DNA from 3 places in the Paenibacillus sp. ATY16 genome. Region 3 is predicted to be linked to each of the others. Evidence: riboswitches for the same ligand, from Rfam matches in the RefSeq annotation. Region 3 holds a riboswitch; each other region holds the start of a gene.
The links. A riboswitch is a leader RNA that binds a small molecule or an ion and turns the genes downstream of it on or off. The one in region 3 is predicted to bind cyclic di-AMP.
Positions count from the first base shown of each region.

Region 1: linked by a shared signal. The riboswitch ahead of CFI03_RS19850 (KamA family radical SAM protein) and the one ahead of CFI03_RS11440 (ubiquitin-like domain-containing protein) in region 3 are both predicted to bind cyclic di-AMP.
Region 2: linked by a shared signal. The riboswitch ahead of CFI03_RS25265 (C40 family peptidase) and the one ahead of CFI03_RS11440 (ubiquitin-like domain-containing protein) in region 3 are both predicted to bind cyclic di-AMP.

Region 1 is NZ_NMOK02000033.1:260,352-267,185, reverse strand. It holds gene CFI03_RS19865 (CapA family protein) at 1-376, shown strand, start outside; gene CFI03_RS19860 (C40 family peptidase) at 490-999, opposite strand; gene CFI03_RS19855 (alpha/beta hydrolase) at 1,300-2,406, opposite strand; gene CFI03_RS19850 (KamA family radical SAM protein) at 2,474-3,484, opposite strand; cyclic di-AMP (ydaO/yuaA leader) riboswitch at 3,667-3,805, opposite strand; gene CFI03_RS19845 (hypothetical protein) at 3,902-4,273, opposite strand; gene thiD (bifunctional hydroxymethylpyrimidine kinase/phosphomethylpyrimidine kinase) at 4,320-5,147, opposite strand; gene thiO (glycine oxidase ThiO) at 5,171-6,277, opposite strand; gene CFI03_RS19830 (thiazole synthase) at 6,312-6,834, opposite strand, start outside.
Region 2 is NZ_NMOK02000047.1:22,463-29,296, forward strand. It holds gene motA (flagellar motor stator protein MotA) at 1-40, opposite strand, end outside; gene CFI03_RS25245 (hypothetical protein) at 210-503, shown strand; gene CFI03_RS25250 (EAL domain-containing protein) at 528-1,766, shown strand; gene CFI03_RS25255 (GNAT family N-acetyltransferase) at 1,772-2,290, opposite strand; gene CFI03_RS25260 (MFS transporter) at 2,397-3,614, shown strand; gene CFI03_RS25265 (C40 family peptidase) at 3,729-4,196, opposite strand; cyclic di-AMP (ydaO/yuaA leader) riboswitch at 4,202-4,358, opposite strand; gene CFI03_RS25270 (hypothetical protein) at 4,669-5,490, opposite strand; gene CFI03_RS25275 (M1 family metallopeptidase) at 5,640-6,834, opposite strand, start outside.
Region 3 is NZ_NMOK02000020.1:8,897-15,730, reverse strand. It holds gene yabG (sporulation peptidase YabG) at 1-111, opposite strand, end outside; gene rsmA (16S rRNA (adenine(1518)-N(6)/adenine(1519)-N(6))-dimethyltransferase RsmA) at 1,367-2,263, opposite strand; gene rnmV (ribonuclease M5) at 2,269-2,814, opposite strand; gene CFI03_RS11440 (ubiquitin-like domain-containing protein) at 2,970-4,103, opposite strand; cyclic di-AMP (ydaO/yuaA leader) riboswitch at 4,348-4,557, opposite strand; gene CFI03_RS11435 (TatD family hydrolase) at 4,741-5,514, opposite strand; gene CFI03_RS11430 (HD domain-containing protein) at 5,543-6,834, opposite strand, start outside.

The DNA of each region.
Region 1 (6,834 bases), on a different contig from region 3:
CTCGCATACCATTCAGCCAGCCGTCTTCTACAAAAGCGGATCGGGTATCCGCAGATTCGCCATTTATTCCCTCGGCAATATCATTTCGACCCGCCTCTATTACAACGACCATACCTTAACCGGACTCATTACTCAGCTCCAGGTGCGCAAGCTTGAAGATGGCACCATTCGCATTAAGAAGGTCGACTTTATTCCAACCTGGACGCGGATCAGCAAAACGGGAGGCCGAAGCGCCTTTAAGGTCTTCCCGCTTACCGCCCATTTAAAAAAGCTCGACCCGTCCAGCGCCGAAGCCGTCCGCATGAAAAAGATGATCCAGCATGTCCGCCAGCATATCGTAAAGGATCCCGACTCCGTCAACGCGGAAATCATCTAACCGCAAAAAAAATGCCGTACGGATCACTCCGTACGGCATTTCCCTGTTCCTTTAAGCAATTAAAAGGAATATTCGATTGCGCAGTGTAAGCGTTAACTCACCTAATCAGCAATCTAGTTAATCACGCGACGTCCCACGATGAAACGCTGTTTATAGTAGCTATCGTTAACGTTCGATACGATAACGTCCTTCGAAGGGCTTGCGTTATGAATCATTTTGCCGTTGCCGATGTAGATGCCGACATGGCCTACGTCTTTATGATTTTTCGAGCCGCTGTTCCAGAAGAACAGAAGATCGCCTTTTTTGAAGTTGCCGTAGCCTACTTTTTTACCTACTTTAGCTTGATCATCATCATCACGGTTAACCAGAGTAACGCCAACATTAGCAAGTTTATATACAAGCGCTGTGAAGCCGGAGCAATCCGTAGCGTAAGGGGCTTTTTTCTCTTGACGGTTCTGCCAGCTTACATAGTTCACTTTGCCTTTCAGGTTCAATGCGGTGGAAACAATCTTGTTCCTCTTTGCATCCGCAGACATGGCCGCATCCGCGGTTGTGTGCAACAGGGCCGTTACCGGCAAGGCGATAGCTACCAGCAGCATAGCAATTTTAGTCATGAATTTCATTTCAATACTCACTCCCTAACTTGTTGATAGGGCTATTATAAATTGGCTCAGAACCCCAAGGACACCCGCAAAAATTGGCAACGAGCGGTAAATGAAAGCGTTAAGAATGCTGTAATCTAGGCGTTTCTTGGGTCTTAACCACTTTCTGAGAATGGATGAGTCTTTGATGAGTATTTTCTTACTTGTTGCGTCCTATCAACTATGCTATAATCCTGATTTTTCATATTTCGTGTGCGAAATAACGCAAAAAGCCCGTTCTTCCATCAAGGAAGAACGGGCTTGGAAAAATGATCTCTTCTATTATAGTGCTTTCAAAGCATTTGCAATTTCGATACATAAATCCTCGGCCTGCGGCACAAAGCCCAGTCGGTCAATAAAAGCATGCGTACATCCCTTGTACCGGATCGTCTTGACCGGTACGCCGGCTGCCGCAAGCTGCCTGCTGTATACTTCGGACTGAATGCGCAGCCCGTCAAATTCAGCTCCTACGCACAACGTACGCGGTAATCCAGCGCTGTCAGCCAGAAGCGGACTGACATAAGGATTACGGACCTCCTCCTCATGCGGCAAATAAAGCTCCCAAGCCTTTCTGCCTTCCGGGTCGGCCTCGGTCGGCCGTCCAATCCCCAGCATCGGATCTATCATCGCCCTCTGCTCATCCGACATCTCGAATTGGGACAGCTCCCACTGATAACCGTTCACCCCGTTAAGGAAGGTCACGCACGGATAAATGAGCACCTGCTGAGCTACCATGCGAGTACCCAGATCCCGGTCCTTGGTTGCTACGGCGGCCGACAGATTGCCGCCGGCACTGTCGCCGCCTACCGCAATCCGGTTCCGGTCGATGCCGTATTCCTCGGCATGCTCGTAAATATATTGAACGGCATGAAAGCAATCGTTAAATCCGTTAGGGAACTTACGCTCCGGAGCCAAGGAATAATCAATATTAAAAACTACGGCATCGGCCAGCTCGGCAATCAGCCGGCAAGGGTTCTCCACCGCAAACACGGTACCGCCGATCCAGCCGCCGCCGTGAATATAAATGAGACAAGGTTTATTAGGCTTCCGCATCGATTTGCGCGGATAATACCGCCATAGGCCAACCTCATTGTCGCCAAGCTTTACGCGTTCGTATCCGGTGTAAATCTCCACCGTATTCAAATTACGGTTCGGAAATCCCATGGAATCGCGTATAAGCCGAAGCTGCTCCTCCGGCGACGGAGGCTGGGCTGGGGCAGCCTTTTGTTCCCCCGCCCATTTCCTAATAATCTGAAGCTCGTAGGGATCCAGATAACCGGCCCTTGTCTCTTCCGGATTAACCTTTACAATAACCTGCGTGCCGTTCAAGTTTGCTTCTTCCTGCTGAGCCTGCAGGGCGTTCACGATTTCCTGGCCGTATACTCTCATTGATAGAAGCCTCCCGGGATGTGAAATACGATCCCTTCTTACTTCTCCTTTTGCTTATGAACATCCTTTATTTATTCTTGGCAGGCTGACCGGACGGCAGATAGACCATATGATCATCGTGCTCCGACAAATCCTCCAGCCAAGATGCTTCAGGAGGACAATCCAGCATGATAAAACGGCCTTTTCCTTCTTCTTGATAGTGATGGTATTTCACGTAGGCTTTGCCGCCCTCTATATCCAGCAATTCAACCTTGCCATAATCATGGGCCATCAGAAGCCGGATCCGCTTCCCAAGCTCCGCGGTTAGTTCTTTTGCTTGCTGAACGATGGAGAACTGCGTTTGCAGGGATAGACTAGACTCGGGATAAGAAGGATTGGGACGGTTAATGATAAAGGAATAGGGCGAAACCCCAGCCTGGGACAGCTGATCGATCAGCTTGCCTAACAGAAGAGGATCATTGTTAACGCCCTTGACAATAGGGGTTTGATTAAGAACGATTACGCCCGCCTGGTGAAGGGCATTAAAGGCTTTCTTCGCTTCGGCCGTTACTTCCCTCGGATGGTTAATCGTGGTCATTAAATAGATGCGTTTCTCCGGACTCGAGAACCGGCTTAACATCTCTAACAGTTCATGGTCCTCGTAAATCCTCATCGGATTATGAACCGGCATTCTGGAATCCAGCCTAATCGTGCCGATATGCTCGATATTCCGCAGCTGCTCGATTATTCGGGTCAGCTTGGAAATACCTAACATCAGACTATCGCCCGTCAGCACAACCTTATGAATTTCGTTATGTTCGGCGATGTACGCAATTCCTTCCGCTGCCTGGGACACGGGAAGAAGAACCATCGACTGATAAATGTGCTTGCAGCCGGCAGCTTCCCAAGAAAACTCCTGAAGCCCGTGAGGGGCTTCCCCCGCAGCCGCAATCAGATGCTTGCGGATCGGATCCTTCGGATCATCCCAGTCAATCAGGTTTAAGTAATAATCATTGACGCGAAAATGCTTCTTAAGCCGTTCTCTTTCCGCCTCCGACAGACCTGCCGATCTACCGTTATCGGCCATTGGTTGTACCATTTCGCATCCCTCCAAAAGGTTATTAAAAGCATCACCTATGCCGGGAAGTCCATCCCACCTCCACGAAAAATGAAAAAAAAGACCCCCGCAGCACAGAGCATGGATATGGTCTGTGCGCAATTTGGGCCTTTAAAACAGAAAAAGACCCAGCAAGGGTCTATCGTTTGCAATGTTATTCGCAAAAGACCCATCTCAAAGCTGACGAGGTTAGCTGACGGACTCGGGATAGATGGTTCCCTACAGCCGATAACCGGCTGATTCGCCCCAAAAGATTGGTTTCCCCGCTTCTCGGCAACGCCGAGAACTAAGCTTATTATAATTATCTCACAATTCGTAATATTGTCAACAATTAATCAATAAAAATCCCCGCCCAATTTCCCGAGGAAGATTGGGCGGGGTTATGTTAAATCTCTGCGGTCATTTCTTATCCACTTGAAGAAGAAATAAGTGCTTAACCGAAAACGTATCCTTGATGGTATCCTCCGAAATAACGTTCAGCTTGATGAGACCGGCGATTTTGGAGGTATCGGGCTTCGAGAGCAGCCGCCATACATCGGGATCGGGAAGAGCAGCATACAGCTTGCTCTCATCGAATTCCTTGCGCTCCTGGGAAACAATCTTCACCTTGTAGCTGCCTACTTCCAGTTCGGAGAGGTCCAGCTCGGCGCAATGCTGTATAATTTCACCGCGCAGCTCGGATAATTCCTGCTCGATTTCCTTCTGCTTTTGCTTAAGCTGATAATAACGCCTGACTTTGTTATCCTCCACCTTATTCACGCTCCTCTTCATCATATGTATGACGGGGAGCGCGGAATTAGGACTGGATCTTGTCCCGCTATTTAGGGACTAATCCTCTCTTTCGATAGGCCCAATGATTCGTTGGGCCATGTCCGCCGCCGACGGTAATGCCGTCTTCAATGGCGGCTTGTATATAGGCTTTTGCCTGGCGTACGGCTTCCTCGATATCAAGCCCTTGAGCAAGGCCTGCAGTGAGCGCAGCCGAATACGTACAACCGGTGCCATGGGTGCGGGCCGTTTCGATCCGTCTGCCTGCCAGCTCGCTGTAGCCGCTGCCGTCGAAGAGCAGATCCACCGCTTCGGTTCCCGCTTCATGCCCGCCCTTGATCAGGACATAACGGGCGCCAAGGCTGGACAGCTTTTTCGCCGCTTCAAGCTTGTCGGCCTTGTTGCGCACGGCCATACCGGTCAGATGCTCGGCTTCCGGAATGTTTGGCGTTACGATCATCGTCAGAGGCAGCAGCTTGCGGGTTAAAGCCCGCACGGCCTCTACCTGAAGGAGCGACGCGCCGCCTTTTGCGATCATAACCGGATCGACCACAACCTTCTTCCAGCCGAAGAAAGCAATCGCCTCGGCTACTTCCTCGATAATCTCGGCACTAAACAACATGCCGGTCTTTAAAGCGTCAACGCCGATATCGCTGCCGACGGAGTGAATCTGGGCCTTTACCGCTTCCTTGGTGAGCGGGAATACGCCTTGCACGCCAAGCGTATTTTGCGCTGTAATCGCCGTTAAAGCAGACATCCCGTAAGCGCCAAGCTCCTGGAACGTTTTTAAATCCGCCTGAATGCCTGCTCCGCCGCCGCTGTCCGAGCCGGCAATCGTCAAAGCCCGGGCTACATTGCCGTTTATGGATTCCGCCATTTGTATTTCACCCCGTTTATCGTTTAGTAGGAAAACCGTTCCGGCGCAAACGCCGGCAGCCTGCTGCCGTTATCGATATAATCGGCCACAACTCGTGCCGTTACCGGACTTAGAAGAATGCCGTTGCGGTAATGGCCCGCCGCCATAATGACGCGGCCGCCCGATTCCTCTAGCGGTCCAAGCAAAGGGAAACCGTCCTGCGTGGATGGCCGGAGGCCTGCCCAGCGGTGGAACGGCTCCCGCTCCTCCAGAAACGGAAACGCCTGCTTGTTCCATTTGCGCAGCCGCTCGATTCCACGCTCCGTAACGGTTGTATCAAAGCCCGCCACATCCTCGGAAGCTCCGCATACGAGCGTACCGTTTTCTTTTGCAACCAAATAGCCCTGATTGCAGAACACCATGTGCTGGACCGGTTTTACTTCCGCTTCATAAGCGCATATCTGACCGCGGATCGGGTACACCGGAATACGGATGCCGAATACCTCCTCAAGCTCCTGTGCCCAGGCGCCGGAGCAGACGATCAGCCGATCCCCGGTAAAGCTCCAGCCGGTCTCGGAGGTAACAACGACATCGTCGCGCCACTTATCGACGGTTACCGAGCCTAGCTGCTCGAAGATTCGAACGCCGGTCAGCCGGCATGCCTGCTCAAGCGCCAACACGTAATCCGGCGCGTACACATGGCTTTCCTCCGGCGTGTAGAGAGCGGCCTTCACCTCGCGGGACAACATCGGCTCCTGTCGGAACAGTTCATCCCCTTCCAGCACAATACCGCTTGATCCATGCTCGTTCTGCCAGAGGCGACGCCCTTCCAGAGCCAGACGATCCGCCTCGTGATAGGCAATATAGAGACTGCCCGAATCGGTGTATTCGAACGTCCGCCCGGATACCTGCCGGACCTCGTCGCGCCAGGATGGGTAGAGCCGCAGGCTTTCCCGGCACAGGCGGAAGAAATCATCCGGCCCTTCCACATTTTCCGAGTAGGGGGCAAGCATCCCGGCCGCAGCCCCGGAGGCCTGCCCGCCGCAGCGGCCAATCTCCAGGACGATGACCTGATGCCCCCGCTTCTGAAGCTCGAAAGCGCAGGAGAGACCCACTACGCCTCCGCCCATAATGACAATCGTTTCTCCCATGATTAGACCAGCTTTCTATCTTGTAATCGGCGGGTTACTTCACAATAAACTGCTCGTGACCGCTGCTTGCCGATGCGTAACGCTTTTTCGAAATCCGTCCCGATAAATACGACAGACGCCCCGCTTCAATCGCCAGCCTCATCGCCCGCGCCATGCCAACCGGATCCTTCGCTTTGGCAACCGGCGTATTCATTAAGACGCCGGACACGCCAAGCTCCATCGCCTGCGCCACGTCGCTGACCGAGCCAAGGCCCGCGTCCACGATAATCGGCACCTTCGCTTCCTCCACGATCAGACCGATATTATACGGATTCAATATACCAAGCCCGGTACCGATCGGCGCCGCTCCCGGCATGACGGCCGCCGCTCCGGCCTCCTCCAGCCTTTTGCACAGGATCGGATCATCCGATGTGTAAGGGAGGACCGTAAAGCCTTCCTTGACGAGAATTTCCGTTGCCTTCAGCGTCTCGAGCGGATCGGGCAGCAGCGTGCGCTCGTTGGCGCTAATCTCGACTTTAATCCAATCGCTTAGCCCCGAAGCTCTTGCGAGCCGGGCA
Region 2 (6,834 bases), on a different contig from region 3:
CGAGTCCTAATATAATACCGATAATTGTAGAATTTTTCATCATGCACCCCGTCCAGTACGTTTTCGACAAATCTCTAGTACTTATATCGACAAGTTATCGTACGGAAATTAGACTTTCAGAAATGATTTAAGAGAGAGAGCGTTAATTTTCGTGAAAATGCGGTAAAATGAGTATAGAAGATAATTATGGTAAAGGTGGTTGACCTATAGTGGGAGTTAGACATGCAAGAGAGTATGCAGATATATTGAAAGAACTGACGGAAGCGGTTAGCGAAGTAGAAGGAAGCTACACGTTTTTCGAGATGGAAGAGGAAGAGTGGGCGGCGCTTGGGGCGGACGACCGGCATGAAGTTATGGAGGCGCTTGCCGACGATGTGTTCTTCGGGCTTGGCGAGCAGCCGGTAATCGAGGTAGGCAAAGGATCGATTACGTACCATCCGAAGCATCATGTCATTGAAGTGTCGCATGGAGACAACGTGACCCGGATGATTCGGTTGACATAAAGGCAACAAAGGGAGAGCGTGAGCGTGACGAACGATTGCTTATCAAATACGACGTTACCGCAGACGCTGCAGCTGGATGGCGAGCAGCTGTCTGCTTTCTATCAGCCGATCATTGCTCTTGATACGAGAAAAGTGGTTGGTTACGAGGTGCTGGGGAGAGCCTGCAAGGACGATGCCGTCCGCAGTCTGGGGCCGTTTTTCTGCGACGCCTCCGTACCTGTCGAAGATCATATCGCGGTTGACCGGATTTTGCGTGAACAGGCTTTTCGGAAAATAGGCGAAATTCCGCAGCCTCCGATGCTGTTTATTAATTTGAAGCCGAACTGGATGCACCGGGGCGTGCAGTCTGGGGAGATTTACACCTTATCTCTGCTGGATAAATATCGGATTGATCCCCGCAGAGTCGTGATAGAGATTACGGAAGAAAGCTTTAACGGCGAGATCGAGGAGCTACGAGAAATTATCGATTTATACCGCTCCAAGGGCTGTCTGATTGCGATTGACGATGTTGGCAGCGGCTTTAGCGGGATGGACCGGATTGCCCTGATTCAGCCGAACATTCTGAAAATCGACATTCATATGCTGAAACGGAGTGCGAGTCACGACGGCTATCTGGGTACGCTTCGTTCCCTCTCCGCGCTGGCTGACCAGCTTGGGGCTTCGCTGCTTGCCGAAGGCGTGGAGACCAAGCAGGATTTGGCGAGAGCGATCCAAGCGGGAGTCCGGTACGTACAGGGCTTTCTGTTCGCGAAGGCCGAGCCGGAGTTCGACGAGCCGTCCCGTTTTTCGGCCCTGCTGGAAGAAGAACTGGAGGCGCACCGGCAGCTGCAGCTCTATTCGGAGAACTACTGGAGCTATTTGTCGGACAGGCTGTCCGGCAAGATCGACCGGATTGGTCATCTGGAGGAGCTGGAGGACGAAGATAATGAATGGATCGTCCGGCTGCTGCAGGAGTTGGAGAACAACAGCATCCGAGTCTATCTTTGCAGCGAAGACGGCATTCAGATCTCCTCCAACTATTCGAGAAGAGAAGACGGAAGCTGGCGGCGGGAGGACGAATACTGCGGGGCCAACTGGAGCTGGCGGCCGTATTTTGTTCCGAATGTCGTGCAATTAAACGAGAACCGCCGCTCCATGGTTTCCCGCGCCTATACCGATCTGGATTCAAGGGCATGGATTCGGACGGTATCGGTGCTGGTGAAGCCCGGCATTATTTTGTTCGTTGATATGAAAGATCCCGAGCCTGATTATTACCGGCTATAGGGATATTAAAGAGTAGACTGGTACACCATACAATGGAACTCGGCTGGCCCTTGCGGCGTTGGCCTTACATACGTATCTTCAATGGCAAAGCCGGCCCGTTCGTAAGCGCGAATGGCCCGCGTGTTCCAGGTCAGCACCTCTAGGTCAATGCTGTTCTGAGGGGCTCGGCGAAGAGCTTCGCGGATCAGCAGCCGCAGAAAGCCGGGGCCGATGCCTCTTCCGCATAAAGCGGGATGAAGGCCGAGACCTAGGCGGGTAACGCCAACAATGGGAAAGAATTGGGCAAACCCGATCAGTTCCCGGTCGCGATTCACGACAGCCGCATATTGCATGCGTCGCAGGACGGGGTCGCCGAATTCGATCTCGTCCTTTTGCATCGTATCCCATGCCGGCCAATGGTAAAGATCGTAAGGCGATTCGTATTGCCATTCGCAGATTTGCCGAGCATGATCGATTTCCATCGGCTGGATAGTCATGTCCTCCAGTGATGGTTTATAATGTACCTCATCAGTAAAATTAGTCATGGATCTACCCTCATTAATAAGAATCTATAAGTTTCTTTCCATTATAACATTTCGGTAATCGACTTCATGAGGATTTGGCGAAGGACAACGAAGGAGAACTTTTACGATGCGGAAATTAATAGCGCTTGGCTGTTTGTCTTATCTCGTAATTGGATTAGCTCATGTTGTGGGCGGGTCGGTAATGGAGCAGATGCTCGATAAATACGGTTTGTCTTATGACGACGGCGGGCAATGGATGATGAATCAGTTTTTTGGTTTTTTGGTGGGCGTATTGCTGTCCCCGTTTATTACGTCCAAGCTGGGCAAAAGAGGGGGAGTGCTTCTCTCGCTTGGTCTCCTGACGCTTGGCGAAGCGGCTTACAGCCTTACTCCCCACTCCTGGGGACTGATGCTGTTCATCGCCTTGTTTGCCGGGTTCGGCTTTGGCATGACGGAATCCGTCATTGGAGCCATGGTCATTGATCTGGCGGAAGAAAGCGGCAAGGCCAATGCGATGACGAAGCTGGAAACGTTCTTTGGAATCGGCGCTTTCCTGATGCCAACGATGGCAAGCATATTGATCCGATACGATGTATGGCAATTATCTTTCCCGATACTCTCGGCACTAGCCGGCATTACCTTTATCTTATGGATGACGATCTCGTTTGGGCCAATCGACGATAAGATCGGTTTTCATGCCAGAGGGAAGAAGGCGTCGGCGGAGCGGGAAGCTGGCGAACTGCGTCCAAAAGGGTGGTTCGGTTATAAGAGAGCTTCGATTCCGTTCCTGCTGCTGTCGGCGTTATTTTTCGTCCTCTATGTTGGCGTGGAAATGAGCTTCTCCAATTATCTGCCTTCCATTATGATCGAACGCTCCGGCATGTCGGAGGCGAATGCCCCTTCCTCGCTTAGCCTGTTCTGGGGCACGATGATCCTGGGGCGTCTGTTCGCCGGACGGCTGGCGGATCGTGTCGGATACATCCGCTATCTGTTTGTTGCGATTGCCGGAGCCTGCGTCGTTATTCTTGCGATGGGGGCCGTTGGGCAGTTAAGCGGCATGATGGTTCTTGTCGGACTAAGCGGATTGTTCTTCTCCGGCGTATTCGGGATTGCTCTCGTATTCGCGAACGGATTAATTCCGGGGATGACCGAGCGGACAACCAGTCTGCTTGTCGCTTGCGGAGGCGTAGGCGGGGCGATCTTCCCGAAATTAACGGGATGGATGATGGACAACTATGGTGCGGACCGCACGGTCTGGATTCTTGGAGCTTTTCTAATTGCGATGTTTGTCGTATTGCTTGCGATGCTGGCGCTCGGCCGGAAGCAGCAGACGGCAGCTGCCTGAATAGAGTAGCGGGAAACAATAAAGCCGCATGCGGTTTGTCCGGTGGGACAAGCTGCATGCGGCTTTATTGTAGGAATCCTGCCAATCCGCCCCGATGGAAGCGGCTGCTTGATTCTATTGTTCGTCGGCATATTTATCAAAAGTGCTAGGGTCCATGACACGTCGAGCAGTCACATACCGGTTGACATAATAAGAGTCACTAAGGTTGCTTATCGTAACGCCCTTGCTGGACGATGCATGAGCAAACTTGCCGTCTCCTACATAAATGCCGACATGAGATACACCACGACCGTTCGTGTTGAAGAACACGAGATCTCCGGCCACTAGATCGCTTTTTGCGATCTTCTTACCTGTTTCAGATTGCGAAGTGGAAGTACGAGGAAGATCGATGCCCATTTTGTCGAAAACGTAAGAAGTAAATCCGGAGCAATCGAATCCTTTCGTGGATGTTCCACCTGCAACGTACGGCGTGCCAATCAAGTTGCTGACAATGCCGTCCATTTTGGAGTCTGCGAAAACGCTTCCAGCCTGAAAAGCCAGCATTAGCGCAAGTCCAAGGAGTAGTGCTGTAACCTTTTTCAAAGCGGTAAAGCTCCTTCCAATGCCGACGAGGTTAGCTGTGGGGTTCGGTTGAAGGATCCCTATGACTTCTCGGGCGCCGATAGAATCATTCGGACGTCGAAGTCAATTCACCCAGAGGTGGTTCCCCCGTTTCCAGTACAAGGAATTAGGCAGTTTGTTTTATGTACTTGGTAACTATTCGGTAATTTTCGTTTATCTCCTCCTCTATACGGCAATTTCTAATAATTCTCATGCAACCTTTTGACTAATGGAAGCGGAAAAGCTTGTATCCTGCGGTTAATAGTCTTCATGTAGGGCGCGCAGACTAGCAGAGAAGCCCTATAAAGATTTACTAACTCTTTACTATGTGGTTTTGCTAGCCGATATGTTGATTTATTTGGAGAATGGCGGACAAGCGAGCCCGAAAAAACGCGAAAAACCCGCGCTGCGACTAGGTCGCAGGGCGGGCTGCTTCTATAATTATGAGAGAATTTTAAACTTCCTTTGATCTTAAAATGTCGTATTGGGAGGCTAGAGTCCATACTTTCATAAGGGTACGGACAAGATGATAGCCTTGGTGGACAAGAAGGGCGATAAAGCCGGCCCATACGAGGGAGAAGCCGCTGACAAACAATCCGATTCCCGAGCCGATCGCCCACATGAGAAGCGATAACCCGGCAAAAGGCAGAAGATGCTTGACTGCTGTGCCAAGAGATTGGAAAATGCCGCCGGTCTTGCCGCTCGTTGCCCCGAGCTGCATGGCCAGGAACAGCAGATGGAGCAGGATGCCCCATAACAGCCAGCCACCTACGGCAGGAAGGGTCTGCTGCAGCAAGGCTCCGATCGAGCGGCTGTGAAGCAGCGCTTCAAGCCCCTTTGGCGCCAGCCACCATGCGGGAGCGAGAGCAAGAATCGTCTCGATCCAGTAGAGAAGGGTAACCGGCTTCCATGCCCGGCGGATACCTTGCAGGAACTGCGTTCCTCCCGCATCGGTCGCATGCTGCAGGGAGTAGAGGAGCCCCGCGTTAAACAGCGGAGAGAGCAGCATTCTTGCGGCGAATAAGCCGCCAAGCAGCCACAGGTACGGAGTAAGCAGGTCCGTCTTCATAATCTGGAACTGCGCTTCGCTCAAAAATAGCTGGACGGCCGCTTTGGACGGGGAGTGATCCGGGAACCGCCGCAGCAGCGGCGCAACTACCGAATCGATAAACCGGTACAGGAAGAATCCCCATAGCAGCTGGTACAGGAATAGCAGAATAACGATATAGAAGTGCTTGATCGTAAGCCGCCAGCCTTGCCTCATATGATTTTTCATGGCTAATCCTCCTAAAATTGCGAAGCAATTCTTAGCTACCACATAAGAATGTATAAGTTTCGAGCAAGCCGGGAGAACAAATTCTTATTGCGATAAAACCTAGCTCTAGACGCGGTCGCTCTTCTTCGAATTCTTCGATAGAGGTTTTCTCACCAGCCCAGTAATCCGAGCAGACCTTGAATGACGTTGGAAGCCCCAAGACTCCAACGGGTACGCGTGACCTCGGATAAGTCGGCCTTCATATAGTCGTTGATATGCTTATTGTCGAGCACGTTTGTATGCTGCGGATCGACAGCTACCCATTCTAGCGGGGAGCTATGGACAACTTTGTACTGAACTTGAGCCTCCGTCGGATCCCAGGACTTCGGAACAATGGTGCCGTCCTTGAACTTCAGGACAACCGGAACCGTACCGTTATAGCCGCCGTTGCGCTGAAGAGAGATAACCGATTCATACATCCGCGCTCCATCCTGCTCGACAGGATGGACAGTAATGGACTCTACGGATACGTCCGCCATCTGATTGCCGTAGACATATTGGTCGAAGTAATTGGTCCACTTTTGTTTGGTAACCTGCTCGACAACGCGCTGGAAGTCGGTGGTGGTTGGATGCTTGAACTTATATTTCTGGAAGTAGGTTCGCATAATCTTCTGCATCATTTTCTCGCCGACCTGCTTCTCGATGCCAATTAGCACAAGCTTTGCCCGCATGTACACATTTTCAGCATAGACGTTATTGCTCGGATATGCCCAGGATGGCTGCTTGAGCGGAGCGGGGGCCGTCATATAGCTCGCTTCCAGCGGAAGGTTGGCTTCGATGCCGTATTCGCTGGCCATAACCTTGTCTTCCGCATAGCTTGTAAAGCCTTCGTCGAGCCAGGCTTCTTCGAATTCATTAGAGGCTACCATGCCGTACCAGTATTGATGCCCGACCTCATGCACAACGGTCCTCTCGAGACTGTAGCCCGGATTGTCCGTCTCGGCGGCGAAAGCCGTGACGAGTGTCGGATACTCCATTCCGCCGGAGCCGTTAGCTCCTTTGGGAGGGACTACAACCGATAAGGTCGAGTACGGATACTCGCCATACCATTGCCCGTACTTGGAGAGCGCGGATTTGGCGGCATGCATATACCGGTCCTTCAATTCCTCATGCGCGGGATCCAGATACAGCTTTATGCGCACACCCGGAATGCCGGGGCCGGATAACGTGTCTTCATAATAGATAAAGTCCGGAGATGCGGCCCAGGCGAAGTCATGCACGTCATCGGCGTAGAACTGATAGAATGCCCGGTTGCCCTTTTTCTCTACTGCCTTCGTCTGAAAGCCCGTTGCTGCAACGGTATAG
Region 3 (6,834 bases):
CAATCGGTAATCCGTGCCTTTCAATAAAGCTTGATCGGATCGCATCTCTTCAACTCGGAACAGCACGTCACCGCCATAGGAATTGCGGACGACCAGGTCCCCTTGCTTCATGGGTAAATCACCTCTTCGTCTATCGTATGGGTGGAGGGAGCGGAATGTGCGGAGAAAATTGTGCGTATGGGCTTGGGCGAGTGGTTGGGGAAAGCCCACGGATGGCTCCGGCTGCCGCTTTGAGGGACTGGGTAACTCCCAACGGCCACTGTTGCCTGTACATTGCTTGAACTAATGCCACATGGGTGGCAATGTACAGGCAAAGGCGGACTAAAAACTTTCCAAGGGAAAGTTACTTCGGAAGCATACGCTCCGCTCCTTATGGGAGTTACCCCTTACCCTCTTGCGGGTAGCCTCCGCTTCCCAATTGCCTCCCACATTCCTTGTGGGAGGCAGAGGCTGCCCGCGCTACTGCGCCTGGTGCGGCGTTATGGCGGGCGGGCGTATTGCCTGCCCGCTGTTATAAATGAATAGCAACGCTTGCTTGCTATATACAGGTGCCATAAACGTTTTACACACCGTTGCTCCATGCAGCACAATGGAGTAATAACTACGCCCAAAAGTGCAGCAAACTATAGACAGCTTAGAGTGCAAGGAAAGGCAACAACCGGCAGCTACATCACTTCTGAGGTCTTTCGGCAATTCACTCAATGTAGGACGACGTGTTTTAACTTTGCAGCACTCTGTGCGCTTTTGCAGCTTATTGGTGTACGTCGCCCGTCACCGAATTTGCCAGTTAGCCGATCGCGGCGCTTTCTATGCCCCCTAGGGAGTAAAGAGTGTTCCACCTGAAGTTAAAATTCGCGGTATTCAAACTATCCCCCATTCCCTTACTTGCATATTGCCCGGGTAATGGTGGAGCGAGGGTGAGGCCGTGTAAGTCGGTTTTTTCATGCTACAGGATCTTTAAGCGGTGTGCTTAGTATTCTTTGTGGGCTGTAAGAGGAAATTTTCGTGTTGCTGGGCCTCCGGAGGACAAATGAAGCGAAGATAAAGCTGTGTAAGTCGGTTTTCCGTGTTGCTGAGGCCATAGTGGATGGAGCAAACGACAGTAGAGTCGTGTAAGTCGTTTTTTCCACGTTACAGGAACATCAGATAGCCGACAGATCTCAGTGGGATACTCTGAACGGATGAGCGGGCTGTTTGGGGGCCACAGTGCCCCCTTACAGGCCCGAGCACCCGCACGGCGCTTCGCAGCCGTGCCAAGGCCCTCCCTGCCCGCCACTCCGGCGGCGGGCGCGGCCACAACAAAGCCGGCGGCGCTAAACGCTCGCCGCCGGCTCAAACAAGGCTCGGCCGCTAACAGCAGGCCGAGCTAACCCCGCCAGCCCGCCGCCAGGAAGGCGCGGCTGATGCGGGCGAACTCGTCGAGGGACAAGGTCTCCCCTCGACGGCCAGGATCAATCTCGCAGCCGATAAGCAGCTGCGTCATTTCCTCGCGGCGTTCCTTGCCCACGAACGCCGTCAGATTGTTCGCCAGCGTTTTGCGGCGCTGGGCGAAGCTCGCCTGGACGATGCGGAAGAAATGCGCCTCGTCCTCCACATCCACCGGCGGCTTCTCGCGCACCGCCAGCTTGATGACAGCCGAGTCGACATTCGGCTGCGGAATAAATACCGTATGCGGCACGATGCAGACAAGCTGCGGCTCGCAGTAATACTGCACGGCTACGCTCAAGCTGCCGTACTCCTTGCCGCCCGGCTTCGCCGCCATCCGCTCCGCGACTTCCTTCTGAATCATGACGACGATGTTCTCGAGCGGCAGACGCTCTTCCAGCAGCTTCATCAGAATCGGAGTCGTCACGTAATACGGCAGGTTCGCCACGACGCTTACGCCAGTCACGTCAGCGAAACGCTCCTCGAACAGCTTTTTCAGGTCCAGCTTAAGCACGTCGCCGTGCACGACCTTCACATGCTCCTCGCCCGCCAGAATGTCGCCCAGAATCGGAATAAGCCGATTGTCGATCTCAATAGCCGTCACCGTGCCCGCCGCCGCAGCCAGATGCTGCGTGAGCGCGCCGATGCCCGGACCGATCTCAAGAGCGCCCTTCGTCTTGTCGAGTCCGGCCGCGCTTACGATCTTGTGTAAAATATTTTGATCAATCAAGAAGTTCTGGCCCAAGCTCTTCTTAAACGAGAAGCCATACTTCGCGATAATTTCCTTCGTGCGTTTCGGCGTTGCTACTTCAATCGCCTTCATATCGTTTCCGCTCATACCGTTCACTCCTGTCCCTGTTCCATCGTACGCAGAGCCTCCGCGAATTCTTCGCGGGAGATCCGGAAGCTTGTACACCGTTTGAAAAACTGCTTGCCGTTCGCATATCCGATCCCAAGCAGCTTGCCCATCCGAAGACGGCGGTTTGCCGCGTCCGGATGGACGATAAGACCCGCTTCCATCAGATCTTCCCAGGTAATGTCCCCTTCTCCCGCCGCCATCTCCGTCCGCAGCTCGGAGAGCGCCTGACGAATCGCTTCGGGGCTTGCGTTCTCGATTCCGATATCGCCTTTGTACATGGCCTTCTCCTGCGGCAGAAAAGCATGCTTGCAGCCCGGCACGCGCCGAGCGACAATTTTGCGAATTCTCTCGCCCGCATGATCGGGGTCCGTAAATATAATAACGCCTCTGCGTTCCATCGCCAGCTCGATCCGGCGAAGCACTTCCTCGCCAACCGCAGAACCGTTCGTTTCGATCGTATCCGCCTCAACGGCCCGCTTCACGGCTACCGTATCGTCTTTGCCTTCCACCACAATAATTTCCTTAATCACAAGCGAACATTCCTTTCCAAAGCAGCAACTTTCGCTCTTCTTTCACCGTCAATGATTATGCAGCCTGCTTAGCATCTCCATACACACAAAAAGAAGAGGCAGCGCCTCTTCTTATAATGGCATATTTAACAATGAAATACGATAGCGTGAAGCCATTAGCTCGCGGTTGGCTTGGTTGGTCCAAGCACGTATACGGTATACCCTTTTTTCCGGCCGAACTTATTGGCATAGCTTGTGCTGTCAAAGTAAACGTCGATCTTGTTGCCATTGATGGCGCTGCCCGTATCCTCCGCTCTGCGGAAGCCAATGCCTTCGATGTACACCCACCAGCCGATTGGAATAACATCCGGATCCACCGCGATCGTACGGCCTTCCTTCACCTTCGCGCCGGAAGCCGTAATGCCGTATCCCGGATGACTCTCATCCTTGCCCGTAGAAGCTACGCCTGCCGAATAGGCGGTTAAAGTGACATTCTTGAGAATCTTCTTTGCCTTAAACGTTACGCCGCTCTTTGTATAGGAGCCCGTGCTCGCAGCCGAGAGCGTATGTACGTCCTTCTTCGATCCGACCGCTACGACCTGACTGACCGTATGCTTCTGAACGACCTTGTCGACCAGCTTGGAGGAGACAAGAACACCGTTCTCGTACTTTTTCTCCACGCGCTCGATAACGACGCCATTCTTTCCGGATTGCACCAGCTTCTCCTTCCCTTTCTCGAGGGTAGGATCTTGTTTCTTTACGATCGAGAACGGCAAAGTCCGTTCATTCTCTGCTACCTTGGTATCGATGCGGGTAACGGTCACCGTCATTGCCTTCGAAATCTGAGTATCGAGAGACGGGATAACTTTATCTTGATCGCGGACAGGAATATTTAATTTCCCGATCGCCGCCTGTACTGTTTTCTCTGTCGTGTACACCGTCGATGTTTTGCCATCTGCCTTTACGGTAACCGGAACCGCGTACTTGATTTCGATGCGGTCTCCGTCTTTGATGGACGCATTCAGAGGATGAGATACCTCGTCATAGGGTCCAACCGTTATAGCTTGTTCATCCAGTAGGCGTTGCAGGACCCATTGTTTTGTTTTAACAACAGTTTCTTGTCCGTTCACTACTACGGATACGCTCTTATCAGCCGATCCGTACAACAACACCAAAAACATGAAAGTCATAGCGATTGAGATAATTGCACTCAGAACAATCAAACGCAAATTTTCATGCTTCCATCGCATTGCGAAAGTCATGCTGGATGATCGCTTCCCATGGGTCTCCTTAGCTTGGATCATGCCCACTTCTATCGGTCCTCCTTCATAGCCCCGCCGCCAAACTGTTACGCATGATACTATTGACGCGACTATTAAGTATATTGGCGTGACGAGCACGCTCCAGTGTTACGGCCTCCCACCTCCAAGATTTACCCTGTAAAGACTATTTCCGAAGTAGCAAAATCGAAAATAAAAAGAAGCCTTCGACAGAGGATCTGATCGTGGCTTCCTGGGTAATCAAACATTCAGGAAAAGGTGAATACACGAGGTTGATCGCTCTCTATAATCGCTTACGAGGTTAGCTGACGGGTTCGGGCGAGAGAGCTGCCCTATCCGCGGAACGAATGCTCATGGCAATCGCCGCAAAATTCACCCCTGAAGAATTCATACGCAGCACGATGCTTCAAGACGTCTTAATTATGCATCCGCTGTCGTTGGTTCCCCCGCTCTCCGGCTTTCGGAGATTAAGCGCAAACTGGAAATCCAATACAAAAGTTAAAGCTCTGAGAAAAATCATACATTCCTGACCACAGAATTGTAAAGATGCGTTAAAAGACGATTTTAACGAAATTTTAGGATTCTGAAGGCAAATATCGGCGATTCCAACAAGTAAAAAGAGTTTTATCGCCGCTATAGTCCTTATTTCAGCGGTTTTAATCCGTTTTTAAACAATACCAAAACATTTTTTACCGTTTGCGCTTGTAATAACTGCGATTTCTTCCTTGGATTTTCCTGTTATTTCCGCTGCAGCCTCTGCGACCAGGGACACATACGAGCTCTCATTTCTCTTCCCTCTAAATGGATGTGGAGACAAATAAGGGGAGTCCGTTTCGATAAGAAGACGGTCAAGCGGAACGTTCGCAAGCACCTCTTTTGGCACCCTTGCATTTTTGAAAGTGACGGGTCCGCCGAACGAAATATAGAAGTTCATATCGAGGCACATTTTTGCCGTTTCCCAGCTGCCGGAGTAGCAGTGCATAACCCCTCCGACTTCAGACGCTTTCTCTTCCCTCAGAATACGAACAATGTCCTCATGCGCATCCCGGTTATGGATGACAATCGGCTTACCCAGCTTCCTGGCTAGGCGAATTTGATCCCGGAATACCCGGTGCTGCACATCCTTCGGAGAGGTATCCCAGTGGTAATCAAGACCGATTTCCCCTATGGCTACAACCTTCGGATGGGCACAAAGCTGCTCGATCCATTCCAGATCCCCCGGCTCCATGAAAACGCTGTCCACCGGATGCCATCCAACTGCTGCGTAAATAAAATCGTATTTTTCCGCAAGCTCCATCGTCGTTGGAATTGTTTCGCGGTTGAAACCGATATTGATCATTAAATCGACACCGGCAGCACGCGCCCTTTCGATAACTTCGGCACGGTCGTTGTCGAATTGCGGAGAGTCCAGGTGGGTATGCGTGTCGAATAAAGATATCATCTTAGCTGCAAGCTCCTTCTATATAGAGTTAAATTTTGAATAATTCCCGGACAGCCGGGCTTAGCCGGTCAGCAGCGGCGAGCAGGGGCTCGATCGGGTAATAAATATGATACTGGCCTTGATGCAGTCCGCTGATGGATCGTACAATGTCGGATTTCACCGATATTTCGCTTAAGGTGTTATCTTCGTTAAGCAGCAAAATCGGCGCTTTATCCTCTTTCCCGCCTTTTTTCGCATCGGGGCGATAAATGTCGTAAGGCTGGTCAAACGGGAAATCGATTTCCATATGGTAGTCCGGGTTAAGACCGATCGCGATGAACTCCAGAGCCGCTTCTTCCAATAAAGAATCCCCCGGATCATCAAGCGTAATGTATTTGTAGAGCTGGCGATTGAGGAACCGGTCGCACAACCCGGCGAGCAATGCATCCTTCTCTTCGGTCCATAACGAGAAGATCGTCTGCATGTAGGCCTCGTCCAGCTTCAAATAATCCGGTACCGTAATGCTGCCGTCAAGCAGCTTGTTAATGGGTCCCGGCATCCACGAAAAGGTGTAGCCGCTGTCGTACAGCTCCTTGGCCCGGCGGGTGATCTGCCTGAGTATAATCTCCGAGCTCCGGGTAACCGGATGGAAATAAATTTGCCAATACATCTGGTAACGGGACATTAAGTAATGCTCGATGGCATGCATCCCGCTTTCCTTTACGACAATCTTGCCCTGAACGGGACGCAGGACGCGCAAAATCCGCTCCAGGTCGAAGTTGCCGTAGTTGACTCCCGTAAAATAAGCATCGCGCAGCAGATAGTCCATTCGGTCCGCATCCATCTGGCTGGAAATCAGGCTTACAACGATCGGGTTCGGGTACGTCTTACTGATTACCGAGGCTACCTTCTCCGGGAAATCCTCCGATACGCGGCGCAGCACGCGGTTAACTTCCGTATCCTCCAGCAAAATCGCACAGGTCCATTGCTCATGATGAGTGTCGAATACCTGCTCCAGCGAATGAGAAAAAGGCCCATGGCCAACGTCGTGCAGAAGCGCGGCGCAGAGAGCCAGCAATCTTTCCTCCGCCGGCCAACCCGGATACTCGTTACGCTCGAATTGAGAGATGATTTTCCTCGTTATTTCATAAACCCCTAAGGAGTGGGAGAATCGGCTGTGTTCTGCGCCATGAAACGTCAAATAAGAGGTTCCAAGCTGGCGAATTCGTCTAAGCCTCTGAAACTCCTTCGTGTTGATCAAATCCCACACCGTCTGATCCTGCACGTAAATATATTTGTGCACCGGATCCTTAAAAACCTTCTCTTCGGTCAGCTGCTGAT